2 regions of the Roseateles sp. P5_E4 genome follow, and region 2 is predicted to be linked to the other one. Evidence: predicted binding sites of a transcription regulator. Region 2 holds the regulator's gene; the other holds the start of a gene.
What was found. The regulator FliA, encoded in region 2, starts transcription of late flagellar genes. The targets are predictions, from matches to a motif close to CTAAAGTTTNNNNNNNNNNNGCCGNTA.
Positions count from the first base shown of each region.

Region 1: ACXJLH_RS18110 (putative motility protein) is a predicted target of FliA. The motif match lies at 5,771-5,797, and genes of this name have one in related genera.

Region 1 covers NZ_JBFUMS010000009.1:75,703-86,026, reverse strand. The annotation lists gene ACXJLH_RS18125 (S9 family peptidase) at 1-1,974, opposite strand, end outside; gene ACXJLH_RS18120 (alpha/beta hydrolase family protein) at 1,971-3,953, opposite strand; gene nadB (L-aspartate oxidase) at 4,083-5,696, shown strand; gene ACXJLH_RS18110 (putative motility protein) at 5,806-6,006, shown strand; gene ACXJLH_RS18105 (hypothetical protein) at 5,997-6,287, opposite strand; gene ACXJLH_RS18100 (hypothetical protein) at 6,274-6,510, opposite strand; gene ACXJLH_RS18095 (hypothetical protein) at 6,507-6,695, opposite strand; gene ACXJLH_RS18090 (glycoside hydrolase) at 6,937-8,832, opposite strand; gene ACXJLH_RS18085 (hypothetical protein) at 9,236-9,472, opposite strand; gene ACXJLH_RS18080 (hypothetical protein) at 9,438-10,076, opposite strand.
Region 2 covers NZ_JBFUMS010000006.1:232,413-242,736, forward strand. The annotation lists gene ACXJLH_RS14010 (autotransporter) at 1-1,360, shown strand, start outside; gene ACXJLH_RS14015 (methyl-accepting chemotaxis protein) at 1,368-2,633, opposite strand; gene ACXJLH_RS14020 (RNA polymerase sigma factor FliA) at 2,766-3,479, opposite strand; gene ACXJLH_RS14025 (flagellar biosynthesis protein) at 3,578-4,354, opposite strand; gene flhF (flagellar biosynthesis protein FlhF) at 4,363-6,024, opposite strand; gene flhA (flagellar biosynthesis protein FlhA) at 6,021-8,111, opposite strand; gene flhB (flagellar biosynthesis protein FlhB) at 8,207-9,382, opposite strand; gene ACXJLH_RS14045 (substrate-binding periplasmic protein) at 9,554-10,306, shown strand.

The DNA.
Region 1 (10,324 bases), on a different contig from region 2:
GAAAGCCTCCATGCGCTCGGCGAAATCGGCGCGATTCTTGAGCACCGCAAAGCCATGGCCTTCGCCGGGGTAGGTCACCCAGGCCGGCTCGTTGCCGGCCTCGCGCATGGCCTTGCGCAGGCGCTCTCCGTGGGCCAGAGGCACCCGCAGGTCGGCTTCACCGAAGGCCAGCAGCACGGGCGCCTTGATGCGGGCCGCCTGCTTGACGGGTGAATGAGCGGCGATGAGGGCGGCGTCCTTCTCCGGGTCGCCCACCATGTCGCGCAGCTGGAACTGGCGGCCCCACTCGGGGATGTCATCGCGGACCCACCAGGACCCCGCCACATACAGATCCAGGTCGGTCACGGCCACCCAGGCCACGCCGCAGCGGTAGAGCTCGGGGTCCTTGATCAGGCCCATCAGCGTGCTGTAGCCGCCGTAGCTGGCGCCGGCGATGCAGGCCTTGTCGCTGGCGATCTTCTGTTCCTGCGCCCAGCGCAGCGCGTCCGCCACGTCGTCCTGCATGGCCTGGCCGAACTGGCGGAAGCCGGCGCGGAAATGGTCTCGGCCGTAGCCGGTGCTGCCGCGGAACTCCGGCTCGATCACGGCGTAGCCTCGCGAGGCCAGGAATTGCGCATAGGCATGCCAACCCCAGGCATTGCCGCGCACCCAGGGTCCACCGTGTACGAGAACGACGGCCGGCAGCGGACCTGTGGCCTCGGCGTTCTTCGTGACCCAGACAGGCAAATCGCGGCCATCGCGTGCCTTGATGCGGTGCAGGTCCATCTGTGCCATCTCGGACGGCTCGATCGCGTTGCGCATGCGGCCCACGGGGCGCCAAGCTGCTTCGCCCGCGGGCGGCTGGGCCTGGTAGAGCCACAACTGGCCGGGCTCGCGGTCGCTGTAGGAGCGCACCAGCGCCACGACATCGGCCTGGCCGCAGCGCCTGCAACTGATGCTGTTGACGCGGCCCGGCATGCGCTCGTCCGCCGCCTTTTGCAGCGCCTGCATGGCGGCGTTCTGCCAGACCGTCGTCTCGGCGTCGGTCGTGACACGCACGCCCAGGGCAGTGCCCGCAGCGTCATTGAGCACACGACCGTTGAAGTCGAAGCCCGGTGTCACGACCAGGGGCTTGGGGTCTGGCGCGTGACGTTCGAAGTCGTACAGGCTCAGCACCGTTTCGCTGCCGCGCTGGGTGTGCGTCACATAGAGCCGGCCGGCATCGTCGACGGCGTTGATGCCGAAGGGCGCGTTCAGCAGATCGCTTTCGTACAAAGGCTGCCAGTCCTGGCGGCCCGGGCCGCGCCACAGGGCGCCTCGCCGGCCGTCGCGGCGCGTCAGCGCGACGCGCAGCTCGCCGCGGCTGTCGGTCACCCAGCCCACGGTGTCGGGTGGGGTGTTCACGTCGGTCAGCCGCGTGCGGCCGGTGCGGGTGTTGAGCCACAGCGGCGTTTCCAGGTGGCGCTCGTCAGGCGTGAACTCGGCCAGCAACACCTCTTCGTTGACCTCGTTCGGTTGTGGCCGTGGCACGGCCAGCAGGCGGTGGTTCCAGTCCAGCAGACGATCCTGCCGGCTGCCGTCAGTGAAGAATGGCCGCCCCATGCGCCGCACCAACTGTCGGATCTGGCTGCCGTCGGGGTTGATTGCAAACAAGCCAGGCGCGCCATTGGGGCGGCCGCTGCCATCGGACAGGTCCGTGACGCTGAAGACCAGCCGGTCATCGTTGACCCAGTAGGCCTGCGAGATGTCACCATCATTGAACTGCGCGGTGCGCATCGGCTTGCCGCCAGGGTTGAGGTCGAAGACCCCGAGGCCGACGCGCGGCCCGCCGAAGGTGCTCCTCACGGCGAGCTTGCGGCCCGACGGCGACAGCACGGCCTCGACGATGGTGGGGTCCTTGAAGAAGGCTTCGGCCGGCGGCGGCGCGGCCAGGACCGGGGTCCCCGTGGCGAGCGTGGCCAGCAGGATCAGTGGGGCGAGCAGACGCTGCTTCATGGCTGGTCCAAATGCTTGGCGAGAAAGGTCTCCACCCTGCGGGCGAAGTCCAGTCGGTTCTCGGGCTTGCCGAAGCCATGGCCTTCTTCGGGGTAGCTGACCCATTCCGGTGGATTGCCGGCCGCTGTCAGGGCGTCGCGCATGCGCTTGCCATGCACGATGGGCACGCGCAGGTCTGCCTCGCCGTAGGCCAGCAGCACCGGCGCCTTGATGCGCGAGGCCAGCTTCACCGGTGAGTTGGCGGCCAGCATGGCGGCATCCTGCTTGGGGTCGCCGACCATCTCGGGAAGGGTCAGCTTGCGGGCGATGCTGCTGTCATCGCTCACCCACCACGACCCCTGCACCATCAGCTCCAGGTCCGTCACGGCCACCCATGCCACGCCGCAGCGGTAGAGGTCGGGTTCCCTGGCCAGGCCCATCAGCGTGCTGTAGCCGCCGTAGCTGGCGCCGATGATGCAGGCCTTCTCGCTGGCCAACCCTTCCTTCTGCGCCCAGCGCAGCGCGTCGGTCACGTCGTCCTGCATGGCCTGGCCCCATTGCTTGAAGCCGGCGCGCAGATGCTCCTCGCCGTAGCCGGCGCTGCCGCGGAACTCCGGCTCGATGACGACGTAGCCGCGCGAGGCCAGGAACTGCCCCCATTTGTCCCATTCCCAGACATGGCCCCGCACCCAAGGCCCGCCGTGCACCAGCACAACGGCCGGGCGCGGCCCCTTGGCATCGTCGGCGCGCGTGATCCACACCGGCAGTTCGCGTCCGTCACGGGCCTTGATGGTCTTGAAATCCATCGTGGCCATCTGCTCGGGGGCGACTGCCTCGCGCACCCGGCCGATGGAGCGCCAGTGGGGCTCTCCGTCGGGCGGTTTACCCAGGTAGAGCCAGACCTTGCCGGGGTCGTGATCGCCGTAGGACTTGATGATGGCCACCATATCCTGCTGGCCGCAGCGAAGGCAGCTGATGCGGTTGATGAAGCCAGGCAGGCGCTTGTCGGCCTGCTGCTGGAACTTGGCCATGCGCTCATCCAGCCAGACCGTCGCCTCACTGTCCACCAGCGCCCGCACGCCCAGCACGGTGCCGCCTTCGGTGATCAGGTGGCCGGCGAAATCGAAGCCAGGCGTTGCCACGATGGCGGCCTGAGCGGGCGCTTTCGCTTGGGCGTCGTAGCGCGCCAACACGCCTTGCGGGCTTCCTTTGGGCACGTGCGTGACGTAGAGCGTGCCTTTGCTGTCGACGTCGTGGAGCCTGAAGGGCTGTTTCAGCACCGTCGTGTCGTAGAGCTGCTCCCATTGCGTGCTGCCCGGCTTGAGCCAGTAAGCCTGCAGGCGGTCGTTCGTGAAGCTCACTGCGGCGCGGGGCGCGCCGCTGGCGTCGACCAGCCACTGCTGGATGTTGTCGGCCGGTGCCTGAACGGCGACGTCGCGCGTCATGCCCGTGCGAGTGTTCAGCCACAACAGCGCCTGGGTGCGGCGCGAGTAGGAGGTCACCAGCACTTCTTCATTGGGTTCACCGGGCCGTGGCTCGGGCACCAGGCGCAGGCTGTGGCTCCAGTCCAGCAAGCTGTAGTCAGGCTCCCCCTTGTTGATCCCGAAGCGGTTGTCGCGCTCGATGAGCTTTCGCAGCCCGGTGCCGTCCGCGTTCACGGCGAACAGGCCCGGCGGCCGCCAGTTCTCGCCACTCAGGTCCGTGAGGCTGAAGACGAGCCGGTCATCGTTGACCCAATGGACCTGAGTGACATCCTCCTTGCCGAATTGCACGGCTCGCGTCAGCTTGCCACCGGGGGCCAGTTCCAGCACGACGAGGCCGACGCGCTTGGCGCCTTTGGCGGTCGTGATGGCCAGCCGCTTGCCCGAGGGCGACAGCGCGATTTCGCCGATGTCCGGATCGCCAAAGAACACCTCGGCCGGCGGTGGGGCCGCCCGCGCGGCGCTGACGAACAGCAAAAGGCCGGCAACGACGCCGGCCCAGCACTTCAATATCTCCATATCGCTCCCTGCACTGCTTCGTTGACAGCGGCGCGCAGCATAGGGGAGGGCGTGGCGTAGGCAGCCTGCGTGTGATGGCAATCCTCACCATGGCGCGGGAGTGCCGGCACTGCACGACAATGCCCGGCCATGACTGCTGCCCCCCCAGACGACGCCCCCGTCGTCATCATCGGCGCCGGCCTGGCCGGCCTCACCGTGGCCCTGCATCTCGCCGACAGCGTGCCCGTCGTCATCCTCGCCAAGCGCGAGCTGACCGAGGCGGCCACCGCGTGGGCCCAGGGCGGCATCGTCGGCGTGCTGGGCAGCGACGATTCCATCGAAAGCCATGTGCGCGACACCCAGGACGCTGGCGCAGGCCTCGTCGACGAAGCCGCGGCCCGCTTCATCGCCGAGCGCAGCGCCGCGGCCGTGGGCTGGCTGGTGGACCAGGGGGTGCCCTTCACGACCGACGACACCGGCCCGATGGGCCTGCACCTGACGCGTGAGGGCGGGCACGCCGTGCGCCGCATCGCCCACGCGGCCGACGCCACCGGCAAGGCCATCCACGACCAGCTGCTGGAGTTGGCCCGCAAGCACCCCAACATCACGCTGCGCGAGCGCTGGATGGCGCTGGACCTGATCACGTCACGCCACGTGCAGCGCGACGAACCTACCCGCGTCTACGGCACCTACGCGCTGGACATCGACACCCAGCGCGTGGAGACGCTGGCGGCACGCGCCGTCGTGCTGGCCACTGGCGGTGCCGGCAAGGTCTACCGCTACACCACCAACCCCGACACCTCGACCGGCGATGGCATCGCCATGGCCTGGCGCGCCGGCTGCCGGGTCGCGAACATGGAATTCATCCAGTTCCACCCGACCTGCCTGTATCACCCGCAGGAGCGCAGCTTCCTCATCACCGAGGCCTTGCGCGGCGAGGGGGCCTACCTGAAGCTGCCTGAACATCTCGGGGGCACCCGCTTCATGGCGGCGCATGACGAGCGCATGGAGCTGGCGCCGCGCGACATCGTCGCCCGCGCCATCGACTTCGAGATGAAAAGGCACGGCCTGGACCATGTGTGGCTGGACGCCACCCACCTGGGAGAAGCCTTCCTCATCGAGCATTTCCCGACCATCCACGCCCGCTGCCTCAAGCTCGGCATCGACATCGCCAGGCAGCCCATTCCCGTCGTGCCGGCCGTGCACTTCACCTGCGGCGGTGCCGTGACCGACCTGCTCGGCCGCTGCGACCTGCCGGGCCTGTATGCCGTGGGCGAAACCGGCTATACCGGCCTGCACGGCGCCAACCGCCTGGCCAGCAACTCGCTGCTGGAATGCGTGGTGCTGGGCCAGACCTGCGCGGCCGACATCCTGTCGCACCCGCTCCCCGACGGGGCCCCCATCCCAGCCTGGGACGAGAGCCAGGTCGAGAACGCCGACGAGCAGGTCGTCATCGCCCACAACTGGGACGAACTTCGCCTGTTGATGTGGAACTACGTCGGCATCGTGCGCACCACCAAGCGCCTGGAGCGCGCGTTGCACCGCATCAAGCTGCTGCGCGGCGAGATTGATGACTACTACGGGAGCTTCCGCGTCACACGCGACCTGCTGGAGCTGCGCAACCTCGTCGAATGCGCCGAGCTGATCGTGCGCTCGGCCCTGATGCGCCACGAGAGCCGCGGCCTGCACTTCAGCCGCGACTACCCGCGCACGCTGCCGGTGAGCTTCCCGACGGTGTTGATCAGCAAGCGGCGCCGACGCTAGCACCGAGCGCGGATATGCCGGGCCTCAGCTCTTCACCATACAAGCTCGCCGTCGTGCCAGGCTGCTCGTTCCGACTCAAGTTCTGATCAGGCCTGCCGATACATGCGAGATGGACATCGCCAACTCCGCCAGCGTCAACATCGCGTCGAGCAATACCCAAGGGGCAGCCGATGCGGTCGGCCTCCTGGTGCTGCGCAAGGCGATCGACATTCAGGCGGCGGGCGCCATGGCCCTGCTCAGCGCGCTGCCGCAGCAGCCGGCACTGGCGACCGAAGGCACGCTGGGGCGCAACGTGAACGTTTACGCCTGAGTAAGACCGGGGCGCGGTTCAGGCGCCCAGAATCCCCCGACCACCGCGCATCGCCCCTCTGCCCCAACGCGAGACCCGGCGCCGGCATAGGGCATCGTGACAGGCGTGGGCGAATTGAAGGCGGCAGCCAATCGGGCGCCGAAGAGCGGGCCGGTGGCGATGGCCATCACCAGGTTCCCGTCGCCATCGCGGGCGCTGATCCTGCCGGCGGCGCTGTCGAAGGCCCAATGGCTGACGCCGGCCTCGGCGCCAAGATGGCGGTTCGCATCAAGCAATCCCATGATCGTCTCCTGCTCTGGCGGCGAACTCGGCGACGGTGTCTTGCCACTCGTTCCAGCCGCCTTCCTTCACCTCGATGGCGCACAGAAATTCCATCTCGAAGCGCTTGGCCTGAGCCTCACGCCTGAGCCTGGCTCGCTCTTCGACCCGCTTGGCCCGGGCCGCGAAACGCCGCGGCATCTTCTCGAGCAGCGCGGCGAAGCCGACAGGTTTGTTGATCATCAAAGCACCGTCCTCCGCGGGTCCAGTTCGGTGCCTTCCCAGGCCTCTTCATCGGTCGTCGGCTGCGCGGCGAGGTGCGGCGCGTATTCGGCTTCCCATGCGCGCAACTGGCTGATGGTGATGCGCAGCAGCGAGGCGCTGGCCCAGAGCGCGTCATCCGGGGCAAGTGGGGTGGATTGAGATTGCATGTTGGCTCCTGTTTTCGATGGAGCCAGTCTCGGAGCCGGCCGGCCGCGGGGGTATCGCCCTTTGGGGGTGCCGAGGGGGGGTGGGCGGGCGGGCATCCCCCGTCGTATCCCTCCAAAGGGGGATGGCGGTCGACTCGAAAGCCAACACCTCAGATGCGAGAAAGGCGCCTAGGCTGTTGATTTCGCTAGGGATTCGTGGGCCTACGGCACCGGAGCCTGCGTCTGCGCCCGGGAAGGTGTCTCAGCCAGGGTTCAGTGCCGTCGCGGGCGGGCAGAAAGTCCTGGGCAGCACCGAGCGCCCGCTGAGTCTGACGCAGTTCGGCTGCAGGCCCTGCCAGGCCCGGCTGCCGAAGTTGGCTGTCACGGCCCTGCCGTCTGCGTAGCTGACCTGCTGCACGCTGTGGTCGTCCGTGAGCCACGCGAAGGCCGTGAGCGCCACGGGTGCCGACACGCCGTGCACGGCCTGGAAGTCGTCATGCGCCGCCTTCAGCCAGGCGGCGGCACTGGCGAGGTCGCGCCGGTCAAGGTTCCACAGAGTTGGCACGCCGTACAACAGCGAACGGGCGTAGCGGCGCGCTTCCTGGCCCACCACCTTGGTCAGGCTGAGTTCCCAACGATCCACGGTCACCAACGCGTCGTGGTAGACCGCATCGAACAGGGGCAGGCGATCAGCGGGTTCGAACAGAGCGCGTGCTTCGTCAGCCGTGGGCGTGAAGCGGCCGAAATAGATCGGAGGGCGCTCCGGTGGCCAATAGCCGCTGAAGCGCTTGTCGCTGAGCAGGGGCCAGAACGCCGCCACGTGGGCCTGCCCCGTGCCGTGCGAGTAATGCGTGACGTCGGCGCTCCAGGCGGTCACATTCTCCGAGCCCAGCACCAGGCCGAACTTGCGCATGCCCAGTTCCAGGCGGGCCAGGACGTTGCGGCGGTCCTGCGCCTTGGTCATGCGGTGCTCGGGGCTGAAGTCGTCGTAGAAGTTGCCGAAGCCGTCCACGTCGATGAAGACCTGGCTCGCGCCGTCACGGATGTGCCCCTCGTAGCGCTGCGCCGGGACAAAGCCTGCCGGGTGCCGTGCGATGGCTTCGCTGGACATCTGGCACCCTCGGCTGGCGAAGCCCGGCACGACGGCGCCCTGCTTGTCGCGCAGGCAGCCCGACGGATAGAGCTCAGGCCCCCAGATCGCGGCGGGCATGTCGGCCGTGTCGTCGGGTTGGCCATTGTCGAAGGCGTCGTAGGGCCCCGCCAGGTAGCGCAGGCCATGGGCCTTCTTCAGGTAGGCCGGCCGGACCAGGTGCTTGTGCGTCTTCGGGTCCTGGTCGTAGCTGATCACGAGCCTGGCAATACCCAGCGCCTTCAAGTCGTCCAGGAAAGCGAGATCGCGACCGTCGCCCCAGACGTACAGATGCGGGGCGCCAAACAGGCGGTTCAGACCGGGCACCTGCTTGTCGGCAAAGGATCGCAACCGACCCTGCTGCCGCAGGTGGCTTCTGTAGAACAGCGCCGGTGCGAGCGGGTTGGGTGCACCGAGCTCGATCATCAGGTCCAGCGTGCTGGCGCCGTCGGCGAAGTCATGTCTCAGGCTGGCCTGCAGCCCGTTCGAGTTCTGCAGGCAAAGCTCGGACTGAAAGCCGTCGTCCAGCGCGTAGGTGATGGCCCGCGTGCCTGTGAGGTGGGTCCACGCCGGGAAGGACAACAGGGTGGTGCCGCCGAAGCACTGCGGGCGGTTGAAGACAGAGCGCCAGTAGGCATCGTTGACGCCGAAGGCCATGCCCTGCCCATCCGGCACGATCCAGGTTCCTGACGAGACTTCCGGCATGGACGCCTGCCAGCGCGTGCCGTGCTGCCCGGTGACCGACACCTTGAGCGCCCGGCCTTGTGTACTGAGGCGCACCTGCTGGCCTTCGCCGGTTGTCCAGGCCCAGGCCCCCGGGCTTGTGGTGACCGGGCTGTCATGCGCTTGCGCCTGGGGCTTGAGCAGGGGGATCGGTGCGGCATCGCCGTCGCGGGCTTCGATACGCAAGGTGGCGCTGTCGACGAGGTAGGTGACCGAGCCGGCGTGGACCTCGATCACGGCCGCCTGCGCGATGGTCGACAGGATGGCCAGCAGCAGACCGCCGAGGCCCAAGGCGCGGGACGTCATGGATTCAGATGGCTTTGTGCAGTGCGGGCGATTGTCGTAGCCACCGCCGCGTACGGAGCGGTTCGGACTTCCGCTTGTCGATTTCTGCCGTCTCGGATCGTCGTGAGGTTGTGGCAGCAAGAAGCCGCCGCGACTCCCGGGCCGATGCCCAGTCCGTCAACTAAGGAATCCTTATGCGCAACGGTCTTGTTCCCGTGTCGTCGTGCCGGTGGGTCCATCTTCATGTCGTGATCGTCGTGTGTGCCGTGATCGCAGCGACGATCCAGTCAATCTGCGCCGTGGCCCCCATGGAAATGCAGGGTGCAACGGCTTCGACCCCTTCTAGAGACGCGCCGCAGCGCAGCGACACCTGAGTGTCGGCCGAACTGGGCACGGTGCGCAGGCAAGCCGTTGAATCATTCGGTCAGAGGACAGTTCCATGAGAAGGATCGTGTCGGTCGCTGACGGCATCGCCGGGCGCGGTGGGCGAGCGATAGCCCTGCAGGCCGAGCTCGGCGATATAGCGTCCATCCAGCGCCTGTTCGACGCAGCACAGCAGGCGTTCGGGGCGCCTGACATCGTGGTCGTCAACGCGGGCGTGGTGGTCATCAAGCCGGCGCGCCCATTCAACCCCCTTCGGCATCGAGATCAAGGAGGTCATTGACCGCCGCGTCCTGCGCATCGGCACTGCTCTTCAAGTCCAAGGCTGATTGACGCTTGTCGAGTAGCGAGACTGCGCCCGAAACGATCAGCGCCAGCATCGCAATTCCGAAGGAGAAACATCCACCGATGAAAAGCAGCACGGCGTGCGATTCAAGGTGGCGGAAATTCGCGCCGGCGTAGTACGCCGCATAGCCTGCGGCCAGTGCCATGCTGGCTAGACCGCTTCCGGTCATGACAATGGCCACGAGAAGCAGGAACCAGCAGACAAGCATTCCGGCGAGGGGAACCCGCCGCGCGCTGTGGATATCGACAACCTTCTCAGAGAACGTGATTGATGCGACGAGGATGGCGACCAGAATTGTCAAAAAACTCTTTGCCAAGTCCTTCGACTCCGCGTAGTCCTTTTCCAGAAACAACTTCGCGTTGCGCTCGATGCAGTCAGCGAACTTGGCATCCGTCGACTGCAAGACCTGGTCCGAGCCATCCACGCAGATGGTCAAGGAGCCGGGCGCTTGGAACCACGGGAGGGTCAATTGCCTGGCAGCGAAGATCGCTAAGGCAGCAATACCAACGACTAAGAACCAGCGAATTGATTTGGTCATGGCTCCGTGTACAGGCGCAGGGCATTGGATCGCCCTCAAGCAGTCGCACGTTCGCACGCAGGTCCAACCGAGCGAATCATCAGATGTGAGGAGGAAGACCGTTCGCATATCGGACTGTCACGCTTTTCCGTTCGACAGCTTGGCCCAAGGCGCGACGCCGAGCCGGCCGGTGCATCGAAGCCGATGGCGAATTGCATCAGATGGCCGCCGGCATACTTAAAGAAGCGACGGGAAGGCGAGGATAAAAG
Region 2 (10,324 bases):
GGGTGTGCTCGCTCTTACCGTCGGGCAGGATTTCGGCAGCAACCATGTCGCTGCATCGCTGGCCAATGCCAAGGCGGTCCTCAACGAAGGCTCATGGCTGGTCTGGAGCCCGCCAGGCAGCGTCGTTACGGTGACGCAGAACATCTATGAAGCGGCCTACGGGAACGACATCAACTTCCACGCCATCGGCCCGTCGACCATCGTCATGTCGGGCGTCTACAGCCACACCGACAACAGCCCGCACAACCATCCCAACCTGGTCAACCCGGGCCTGAGCGACCTCAGCTTGAACTTCGCCAAGGTCATCTACCGCGGCGGCGCGAACGACGTCAACGGCAACGACGGCAGCTACCGCGGCATCAACATCGAGCGCGGCGCCGGCGTCGTCCAATGGGGCGACGGCACACACGCCAACTTCTTTCTGCCGTCGGCGCCGTCGCCGGCCGACCCCTACCCGACGCTTGGCAAGAAGAACGCCTACATCAACCTGCGCAGCGGCACGCTGGCCTTCAACTACAACGGACCGGTGACTCTGCACGTGGGCATCACCGGCGGCGGGGGCGGCCCGCACCGGGATGGCGCGGTCGGTACGGGCAACGTCAAGGTCATGCCGACGCCGGGCAACGACGTGACCTTCGCCCAACCGCAGAACTACAACGGCACCACGACCATCGGCGCCAACGCCATCCTGCGCCTGGGCACAGGAACACCCGTGCCGCTGAACTACATCACCGTCAATGCGAGCAAGGGCAAATCGACCTTCCTGCAGGCCACCTACAGCGGTGACGCCAGCCTGCTGACGGCCGAGTCGCCCAATGGCGTGGCGAGCAATGCCATCGTCAACGACGGCCAGCTCATCGTCCAGAACACCACGACCGCGATCACGCTGTCCAACATCAGCGGCAGCGGCAGCCTCGCTCACAACGGCGCTGCTGCGCTCACGCTGCAGAACAACAGCTACAGAGGTGCCACGCTGCTCAATGGGGGCACCACCTGGGCCGGCAGCGCCAATGCGATGGGCACGGGCGACGTCGTCAACAACGCGGCCCTGGGGCTGGCCAGCGGCCAACATGAATTGGCGCTGGGGGGCAGCTTCCGGCAGGGCGCGACCGGCCAGCTCACGCTCTCTATCGCCGGCATCGCACCTGGCGTCACCCACGACCATGTCAGCGTTGCCGGGCCTGCCATGCTCGGTGGCAGCCTGGTGCTGAACTTCAGCGGCAGCTACGCCCGGGGGCAGAAGCTCGTGCTGATCCAGGCCACCGGTGGCCTCAGCGGTGCGTTCAGCTCGATCAGCAGCAATGGGGCGACCGTGGCGCCCGGGCAGGATGCCACGAGCTTCTTCGTCACCGTGCAGTAGCTCCCGATCAGAAATTGAAAGCCAGGCGGAGTCCGCCCCAGTGCTTGCCGGCGACGATGATGGGCGCCGCGGCCTCCTTCAGGATGACGAAGCGGCCACCGCCCATGTCGCGCCGATAGGTCTGCAGCAGGAAGGGCCGCGTGTTGCGTGCCGAGGCCAGGCCGGTGCGGTCGTTGAAGATGCGGCGGTAGCGGCTGTTGGCCGTGTTCCAGACCGTGTCGCCCGGGCGCTGCGGCTGGCAGTACTTGCGGTTGTGCGTCGCGATATAGCCGTTGCGGTCGGCCGCGATGCAGAACACCACCTTGTCGCTGAAGGCCAGCATCTTCTCCTGCACGGTGGGGAAGAGGCGATCCGTCAACTGGCAAAAGCGCGTCGTGTGCTGCTGCGGCGCCGTGCCTTCGATCGGGCGATATTTGTCGTCGAACAGATCGGCCTGACTGATCTGGCCACCGCGTAGCGCCTCTTCGAGCAGGGTACCGATCTCCGCGGCGGCCTGCTGGGCGGTGCGGATGAAAGGCATGTCGTCGACCTCGACGCCGCTCTCGGCGATCTGCTCGACGAGCTCCTCGGACATGCGCAGGAAGCGGTCGCTGCCGTCGAAGGCCACCTTGAGGCCGTGCGAGGCCTGGGACACCTCGCGCTCCAGCTCATGGGCGCGTTCGTTGAGCAGGCTCATCTGCTGGCTGCTCTCGCCGGCCGACGCGGAGATGCGCTGCACGTCCTGCTCGACCTCGTGGAAGGCGGCGTGGATCTGGCTGGGCTTGGCCGGGTTCTCGGTCAGCTCGGCGCTGAAGCGATCGATGCGCTCCTGCAGGCTGGCGATGGCGCTGACGATGGCCTTGGACGAGGCCTCGACCTGGCCGGCCAGCGCCTTGACGGCCTCGGCAACGACAGCGAAACCTCGCCCGGCATCGCCCGCGTGCTTGGCTTCGACGGCGGCGTTGAAGGCGACCAGGCGGGTTTGCAGGGAAATCTTGGTGATCTCGGCCGCGGCGCCCGACACCTGGGCCAGCGTGGACGCCATGCCAACGACCTCGCCACCGACGACGCCGAGCGCGCCGCGGGCCCGCTGCACTGCGGCAGCGCTCTGGGCGGTGGCGGTGGTGATGGCGGTCTGCGCCTGACCAATCTGGTTGAGCTGCTGAGCCAGGGCCTGCATGGCCTGGCTCTGGGCCTGGACGATGCGCTGGGTATCTTCCAGGGCACCACGCACTTCCGCGGCATCCTTGCCGACCGTGGAAATCGAGCGGGCCAGCCGCTTGACGACATTCAACGCCGCACTGTCATCTCGCCGGACGGGCTCATCCCGAGTGATGGCGGGGGAAGAACCTCCGCCCTTGGGCCACTTGAACATGCATTTGTCCCCGCTTATTGGCCGGGGCTCGGCAAGAAGTGGCCCCGTAAATTACCAGTCACGCAGCTTAACGCGCAACCTTGCAATCGACTGACTGTGCAACTGGCACACGCGGGACTCCGTGACCTTGAGCACGGCCGCAATCTCCTTGAGATTCATGTCGTGCTCGTAGTACATGCTCATGACGAACTGCTCGCGTTCGGGCAGGTTCTTGATGGCGGCCACCAGCGCCTCGCGCATGCGGTGGTCCTGCAGCTGGGCGACGGGGTTGGCACCCTCGTCGGCCACATGGCGGTCGAGGTAGTCGTTGTCACCGTCGGCGCCCGACATATCTTCCAGATAGACCAGCTGGGTGCCTCGCACCTTGCCAAGCAGCTCCTGGTATTCGGCCAGCGGCAGGCCCATCTCGGCGGCGATCTCGTCCTCGCGCGGCGCGCGGCCCAGGCGTTGCTCGACCTTGTGCACCGCGACTTCGATCTCACGCTGCTGGCGGCGCGTGCCGCGGCTCATCCAGTCGCCGCCGCGCAACTCGTCGAGCATGGCGCCGCGGATGCGCTGGGTGGCGAAGGTCTCGAACTGCACGCCCTGCTCGGCGTCGAAGCGCGACAGCGCATCGGTCAGGCCGATCAGCCCGACCTGGATCAGGTCATCCACCTCCACATTGGCCGGCAGCTTGGCAATCATCTGGTGCGCCAGGCGTCGGACCAGCGGGCTGTACTGCTTGATCAGCGTGCTGTTGTCGAGGCGGCCTTTGGGTGTGTACATGGTCAGCTCCGCACGGCCGCCCGAAGGGGCTGAAGCGCCCCCGCGGGGGGCAGCGAACGCAGTGAGCGTGGGGGCATCATGTTTGGTCTCCGGCGAGATCAATGCGCAGCGATGAACGGGGAAGACGCCTTGCGCGCCGGGCGCAGCGGAGTCGCGTCGGAGGCGGCGTCAACGGCCGCTCCCGGGGGAGCTGCAAGCAGCAGCTCGCGGGCGAGATGGCGCAGTTCAGGCGTGAGTGGTGCGTGCTGGGAGGCTCTTGGGTCCAGGCAGGCCCAATCGCGCAGCACCGCGCCGAGGAAGCCGTCGGCGCAGGAATGAAGCTGTTGCGCGATGCGGGTGGCCACGCGCAGTTGAGGGTGGCAGGCCATCAGCAGACTGTAGACCATCAGCCCCGCTCGTTGTGTGAGCCATTTCATGCCCGCGTAGGCTTCCGTGACGCTGGCGGGCTCGGTATCAGCCAGCAACAGCGGGCGCACCTCTCGCAGGGCCACGATGCGGGCGAGTTCGGCCGCCGGGGCGTGCAGCAGGATGACGTCGGCGTCGGGTGCGGCGTCAGCCACGGCCTCCAGAAAGGAAGCCGCCGAACCATGGGCATTGATGTGGCGCAGCGGCAGCCCGCGCGCGGCAAGGTAGGACACCTTGGGCGACAGGCGCTCGATGCAGTTGGACAGATCGACGCTGGCCAGCTCCGAGGGCTTGGCCGAGTGTTCACCGGCGTCGACGACCAGGGTGTTCAGGTTCAGCTCGGCAAAGGCCGCGCACAGGCCTTCCAGCAGCACGCCGGCCCCCATGACGCGCGGATTGCTGACAACCGGCACGAAGCGGGTCTTGGAGGCGGCGAACAGCCGCCGCAGGCCGTGGGCTTGGTCTTGCATGATGGACATCAGTGGACTGCCCTCATGCCTTCGGTCAGCGGCGCACCGGCAAAGATGAGATTGACGTCGGTGTTGTCCATGCGCCAGGCGCCCGAGGCGGCGCCCTTGAGCGCGCGCTGCACCAGGCCGACGCTGGGCAGGCGGTGCCAGTCTTCCGGCACGCGCTGGCCATTGGCCACGCCCAGCACCTTGAGCTTGTGGCGGATCAGGGTGTCCAGGGCCGGGGCGAGCTTGACGGCTTCGTCGATCTTGCTGAGCACGACGCCTTCGCAGGCCGCGCCCTTCCAGGCGTTGACGACGTCTTCAATGGTTTCACCCTGCTGGGCTGCGTTGATGACGAGCAGCTTCTTGATGCTGGGGTGGGCCAGCATCTCCAGCAGCTCCTGGGTGCGGCTGTCGCGCTGGGCCATGCCGGCGGTGTCGATGAGCACCAGCTTCTTGCTGGACAGCAGGTCGAGCAGGTCATCGAGCGAGGCGCGGTCGTGGGCGGTGTGCACGGGCACGCCGAGGATGCGGCCGTAGGCGCGCAGCTGCTCGTGGGCGCCAATGCGGTAGGCGTCCAGTGTGATGAGGCCGAGCTGGCTGGCACCGAACTTGGTGGCGAAGTGGGCAGCCAGCTTGGCGGTCGTCGTCGTCTTGCCGACGCCGGTGGAGCCGATCAGCGCGAACACGCCGCCGCGGTCCTCGATGGCCGGGGCGGCCTCATCGGTATGCAGGTTGCGTGACAGCACATGGGCGGCCCAGGCGGTCTCGTCGGCCGGGTCGGCGGGCGAGCCGGGCTTGAACTCGGACGGGCAGCTCTCGGCCAGCTTGCGAACCAGGGCCGGGCTGAAGCCCAGTTCCAGCAGCTTTTGCGTCAGACGCGCCTGCACGGGCTGGCGCTGCAGCTTTTCCATGAAGGCCAGCGACGAAAAACGTTCTTCGATCAGGCCACGCATCTGGCGCAGCTCGGAAGCCATGTCCATCTGGTTGCGCTGGCTGGCATTGGGCTGGCCGGGCAGCGGCATGGGCTCCACGGCACCGATGTCGCTGAGCTGCGGCACCGCGCGTTGCGAACTGGCTGACGGGATGCGGATCTCGTCGCGCAGCACGGGCGGCGCCGGGCGAGGTTTAGGCTGAGGCTGAGATTGAACCGGTGCAGCGGCGCGCTTGGGTGCCAGCGCGGCAATGGCCTCGGCGGCGCGGCGCTCGCGCTGCTGGCGGGCGGCGTCCAGGGAGGTAGCCGCCGGCTGGGTCGGCGGCGGGGCGATCCGCGGTGCCGTTGCGATGGGATCGGGCTGGCCCGTCATCTCGGCCTGGCGGCGGCGCAGCACGCGCTCGCGCACATAGTCCTGGAAGCTCAGCGTGCTCATGGCGAGTTGCTCGACGTCGCCACTCACCTCGGGGCTGCCGAAGCTGGGCTCCATGCGGGAGCGGTCGGCGAAATTGGCACGGGCGGCAGGCGCCTGCGGTTGCACGGTGGGCGGCGGCACCTGCGGGCGGGGCTGGCTGCGCGGCGCACTGTGGGCCATCTGCTCGATCTGCCCCATGCCTTCCGGCGCCATCGCCAGCACCTCGACGCCTTCTGGCACGGTCTTGTTGGACAGCACGACGGCGTCGGCGCCGAACGCCTGCTTGACGAGCGCGAGCGCCTCGCGGGATGTGCGAGCGGTGAATTTGCGGACGTTCATGCTGTGCCTCCGATGATGGAGCCGATGCGGATGGTGTGGGTCTCAGGAATCTCGCTGTGGCCGAGCACCTTGAGGCGGGGCGCGGCGCGCCTGAGCAGGCGCGCCATGGGCGCGCGGATCAGGTCGGGGACCAGCAACGTGGCGGGCACGCCGCGGTCTTCCTGCTTCTGGGCGTTCTCGGCGGCGCTGCGCGCCAGCGTGTCGGCCACGCCCGGGTCGAGTGCTGCGCCGTGCGGCGAATTGAGGGCCTGGGTGACGAGGCGCTCCAGCTCGGGCTCGAGCGCGATGACGTCCAGCTCCTTGGTGGAGCCGTAGATCTGCTGCACGATGGCCGGCGCGATATGGGTGCGGATGCGGCGTGCCAGCTCGACGGGGTCGGTGACGGCGGCGGCATGCTCGGCCAGGCATTCGACGATGGAGCGCATGTCGCGGACGTGCACGCCCTCCTCCAGCAGCAGCTGGAGAACGCGTTGCAGTGTGGCGATGCTGACCATCTTGGGAATCACGTCTTCGATCAATTGCGGCGCCTGCTTGGTGAGGTGTTCCACCAGGGCTTGTGTCTCCACGCGGCCCAACAACTTGGCCGCGTGCACTTGCATCAAGTGTGAAAGATGGGTGGCCACCACGGTCGAGCAATCAACGACCGTAAACCCGCTCATTTGGGCCATCTCCTTTTGCCGCTCCTCGATCCACACGGCCGGCAGGCCGAAGGCGGGGTCGGTCGTCGGCGTGCCGATGAGCTTTTGCGTCGCATGGCCGGGGTTGATGGCCAGCCACATGCCGGGGAAGGCCTCGGCCTCGCCGACAACGGCGCCGCGCAGCGAGATGCGGTACTGGCTGGGGCGCAGCTCCAGGTTGTCACGGATGTGCACCGGCGGCGGCAGGAAGCCGACTTCCTGCGCGAACTTGCGGCGCACGCCCTTGATGCGGCTCAGGAGGTCGCCTTCCTTGCTCTTGTCGACCAGGGTGATGAGGCGGTAGCCGACCTCCAGGCCCAGGGTGTCGACCGGCACCAGGTCTTCCCAGCTCGCTTCGCCGGCGCCTTCGCTGCTGGGCATGATGGGCTTGACGGCCTTGGCGGCTTCCAGCGCCTGCTCCTTGCTGCGCAGCCAGTAGGCCAGGTAGCCCAGGCCGGCGGCGATCAGCAGGAAGACGACGTGGGGCATGCCCGGGATCAGCCCCAGCGCGGCGATGACGCCGGCCGTGATGGCCAGCGACTTGGCCGAGCCGAACACCTGCTTGCCGATCTGGCTGCCGATGTCCTTGTCCGTGCCAACGCGCGACACCACCATGGCAGCCGCGACCGAGATCAGCAGGGCCGGCACCTGGGCCACCAGCGCGTCACCGACGGCCAGCAGGATGTAGCTGTCGGCGGCCTGGCCGGCGGACAGGCCATGCTGGGCCACGCCAATGATGAAGCCGCCGACGATGTTGATGGCCAAGATCAGCATGCCGGCGACCGCGTCGCCACGCACGAACTTGCTGGCACCGTCCATGGAGCCGAAGAAGTCGGCCTCGTCGGAGAGTTCCACGCGGCGGCGCTTGGCCTCCGCTTCGTTGATGAGGCCGGCGTTCAGGTCGGCGTCCACGGCCATCTGCTTGCCGGGCATTGCGTCCAGCGTGAAGCGCGCACCGACTTCGGCGATGCGCTCAGCGCCCTTGGTCACGACGATGAAATTGATGACCACCAGGATGGCGAAGACGATCAGGCCGACCGCGAAATTGCCGCCGATCAGGAAGTGGCCGAACGATTCGATGACCTTGCCGGCGGCGCCCGTGCCAGTGTGGCCCTCCAGCAGCACCACGCGCGTGGAGGCGACGTTCAGCGACAGCCGCATCAGCGTGGTCAGCAGCAGCACGGTCGGGAAGGCCGCGAAGTCCAGCGGCCGCACCATGTGGGCGGCGACCATCATGACCATCACGGCCATCGCGATGTTGAAGGTGAACAGCAGGTCCAGCGCGAAGGGCGGCAGCGGCAGCACCATCATGGACAGCACGAGCAGCACCGCGATGGGCGCGCCGAGCGCGGCGATGATGCCCGCGCGTGGGCCGAGCAGGGCTTGGAGTTTGGCGGTGAGCTTATTCATGCGGCAGGTCTGGTCTCACCTGCATTCTTCGCGGCGGCCCGGAAAACTTGAGCCGGAGAAACGGCGGGAAAGCCGGGCTGTTCTCCCCGCAGCGCTCACTCCGTGAAGTCTTCCTCGGGCTCGGGTGCCCAGCCCGGCTTGTTGTGCGGGTCGAGCTCCGGCGGCACATGCGGATGCGGCACATCCGGGCGGGCCATGTTGCGCGAGGCCAGGGCGGCGCGCAGCTGGTAAACGTACGCCAGCACCTGGGCCACGGCACCGAACAGCGCGGCGGGAATCTCGTGGTCGACCTTGGCATGGGCGTAGAGGGCGCGGGCCAGCACCGGCTGCTGCAGCACCGGCACCTTGCTCTCCTTGGCCAGGTCGCGGATCTTCATGGCCAGCAGGTCGGCGCCCTTGGCGATGACCTTGGGCGCGGCCATCTTGCCTTCCTCGTACTTCAGCGCGACGGCGTAGTGGGTCGGGTTCATGACCACCAGGTCGGCCTGCGGCACGGCGGCCAGCATGCGGCGCTTGGCCATTTCGCGCATGATGGCGCGCATCTTGGCCTTGATCTCGAGGTTGCCTTCAACCTCCTTCATTTCCTGCTTGACCTCTTCGCGGCTCATGCGCATGCGGCGCAGCCAGAGCTGGCGTTGCAGCGGCACGTCGATGGCGGCAAACACCGCCAGCGCGACGGCCAGCAGGCCGAGGCCCCCCATCAGCTGCTGGCCCGCGTAGGCCAGGGCGGACGGCAACGGCACGGACATGATGCCGACATAGGCCGCCAGGCGGTCCTTCAGCACCATCGCGCCGACGATGCCCAGCACCAGGGCCAGCAGCACGGCCTTCAGGGCCGAGCCGAACCCCTGGCCGGTGAACAAGCGGCCCAGGCCGGCGAGGGGGTTGAGATGGCTGAACTTGGGCGCGAGCGGCTTCATCGTCCAGTTCCAGCCGCCGCTGGCCAGGTTGCTGGCGATGCCGACGATCACCAGCACCGCGGCGATCGGCCCCATGACGGCGGCGAAGGCCAGCGTCATCTCAGCCAGCCGCTCGCCCATGAAACCCTTTTGCGCCAGCAGGCGGGCGTCGAAATGCAGGCCGGTGATCAGCATCTGGCGCAGCTTCTCGACAATCTGCGGCGCGCCCACCGACAGCACGGCGCCGCCAGCGACCATCATGGCGAAATGCGGCAGGTCGCGCGAGCGCGGCAACTGGCCCTCGGCCCGGGATCTTTCGATCTTCTTGGGCGAGGCGGGTAAGTTGCGATCCTGTGCGTCGTGGTCGGCCATGGTGGTGCTGCAGCTGAACCGAATTGTTCGAGGCAGCCGCTGAAACTTGAGCGAGAAAAGCAGGGTGGATGCCCGGCTAATCCCAGCCGGGCCGCAGCGCGCCGGACCAGGTGTGCAGGATTGCCGCCGCCAGGGTGGCGAGGCCGGCGCGGCTCACGCTAATCTCGGACCGTGCCCCGCTCTGCCCGCCTGCTCACGCTGTTGGCCGCGTCCTGCGCCGGCGCAGCCCTGGCCCAGGCGGAACCGTTGGCCATCGAGTACCGCGACAAGCCGCCCTACAGCTACACGGTGGACGGCAAGCCGGCCGGCTTCCTGATGGAGCGCACCGCCAAGCTGCTCAAGCGCGCCGGCATCGAGGCCCGTTATGCCGAGGTGCCGATCCGCCGCACGCTTCAGAATCTGCAGGCCAACCTGGCGGCGCTGTGTTCACCGGGCCTGTACAAGAACCCCGAGCGCGAGGCCTTTGCCCGCTTCTCCCTGCCCATCCACCGCGACCGGCCGCATGTCGTGCTGGCCCATGCCAGCGTCGCGGCACAGATCCGCGCCATCCCGCGCGTCGCCCAGCTTTTTGCCGATGCTTCGCTGCAACCCGGCGTTCTGGATGGTGTGTCTTACGGCCCGCAGCTGGACCAGTTCCTCGCCACGGCAGCCAAGCCGCCCTTGCGCGCCCAGCTGGCGCCACTGCAGCTGGCGCGCATGGTGGGAGTCCGCCGCGCCGACTACATGCTGATCGACGAGGAAGACCTGAACTGGCTGCGCAAGGACCCCGAATTCGCCCCCCTGCCCCTGGTGCGCATCGAGTTCGCCGACATGCCGCGCGGGGAACTTCGCTACCTGGCCTGCTCCCTGCAAGTCAAACCACAGACGCTGGACAAGCTCAATCAGGCCATCCGCGAGCTGCCGCCCGAAGCGCAGGCCGACTGAGGCGCCAAAGAGAAAAGC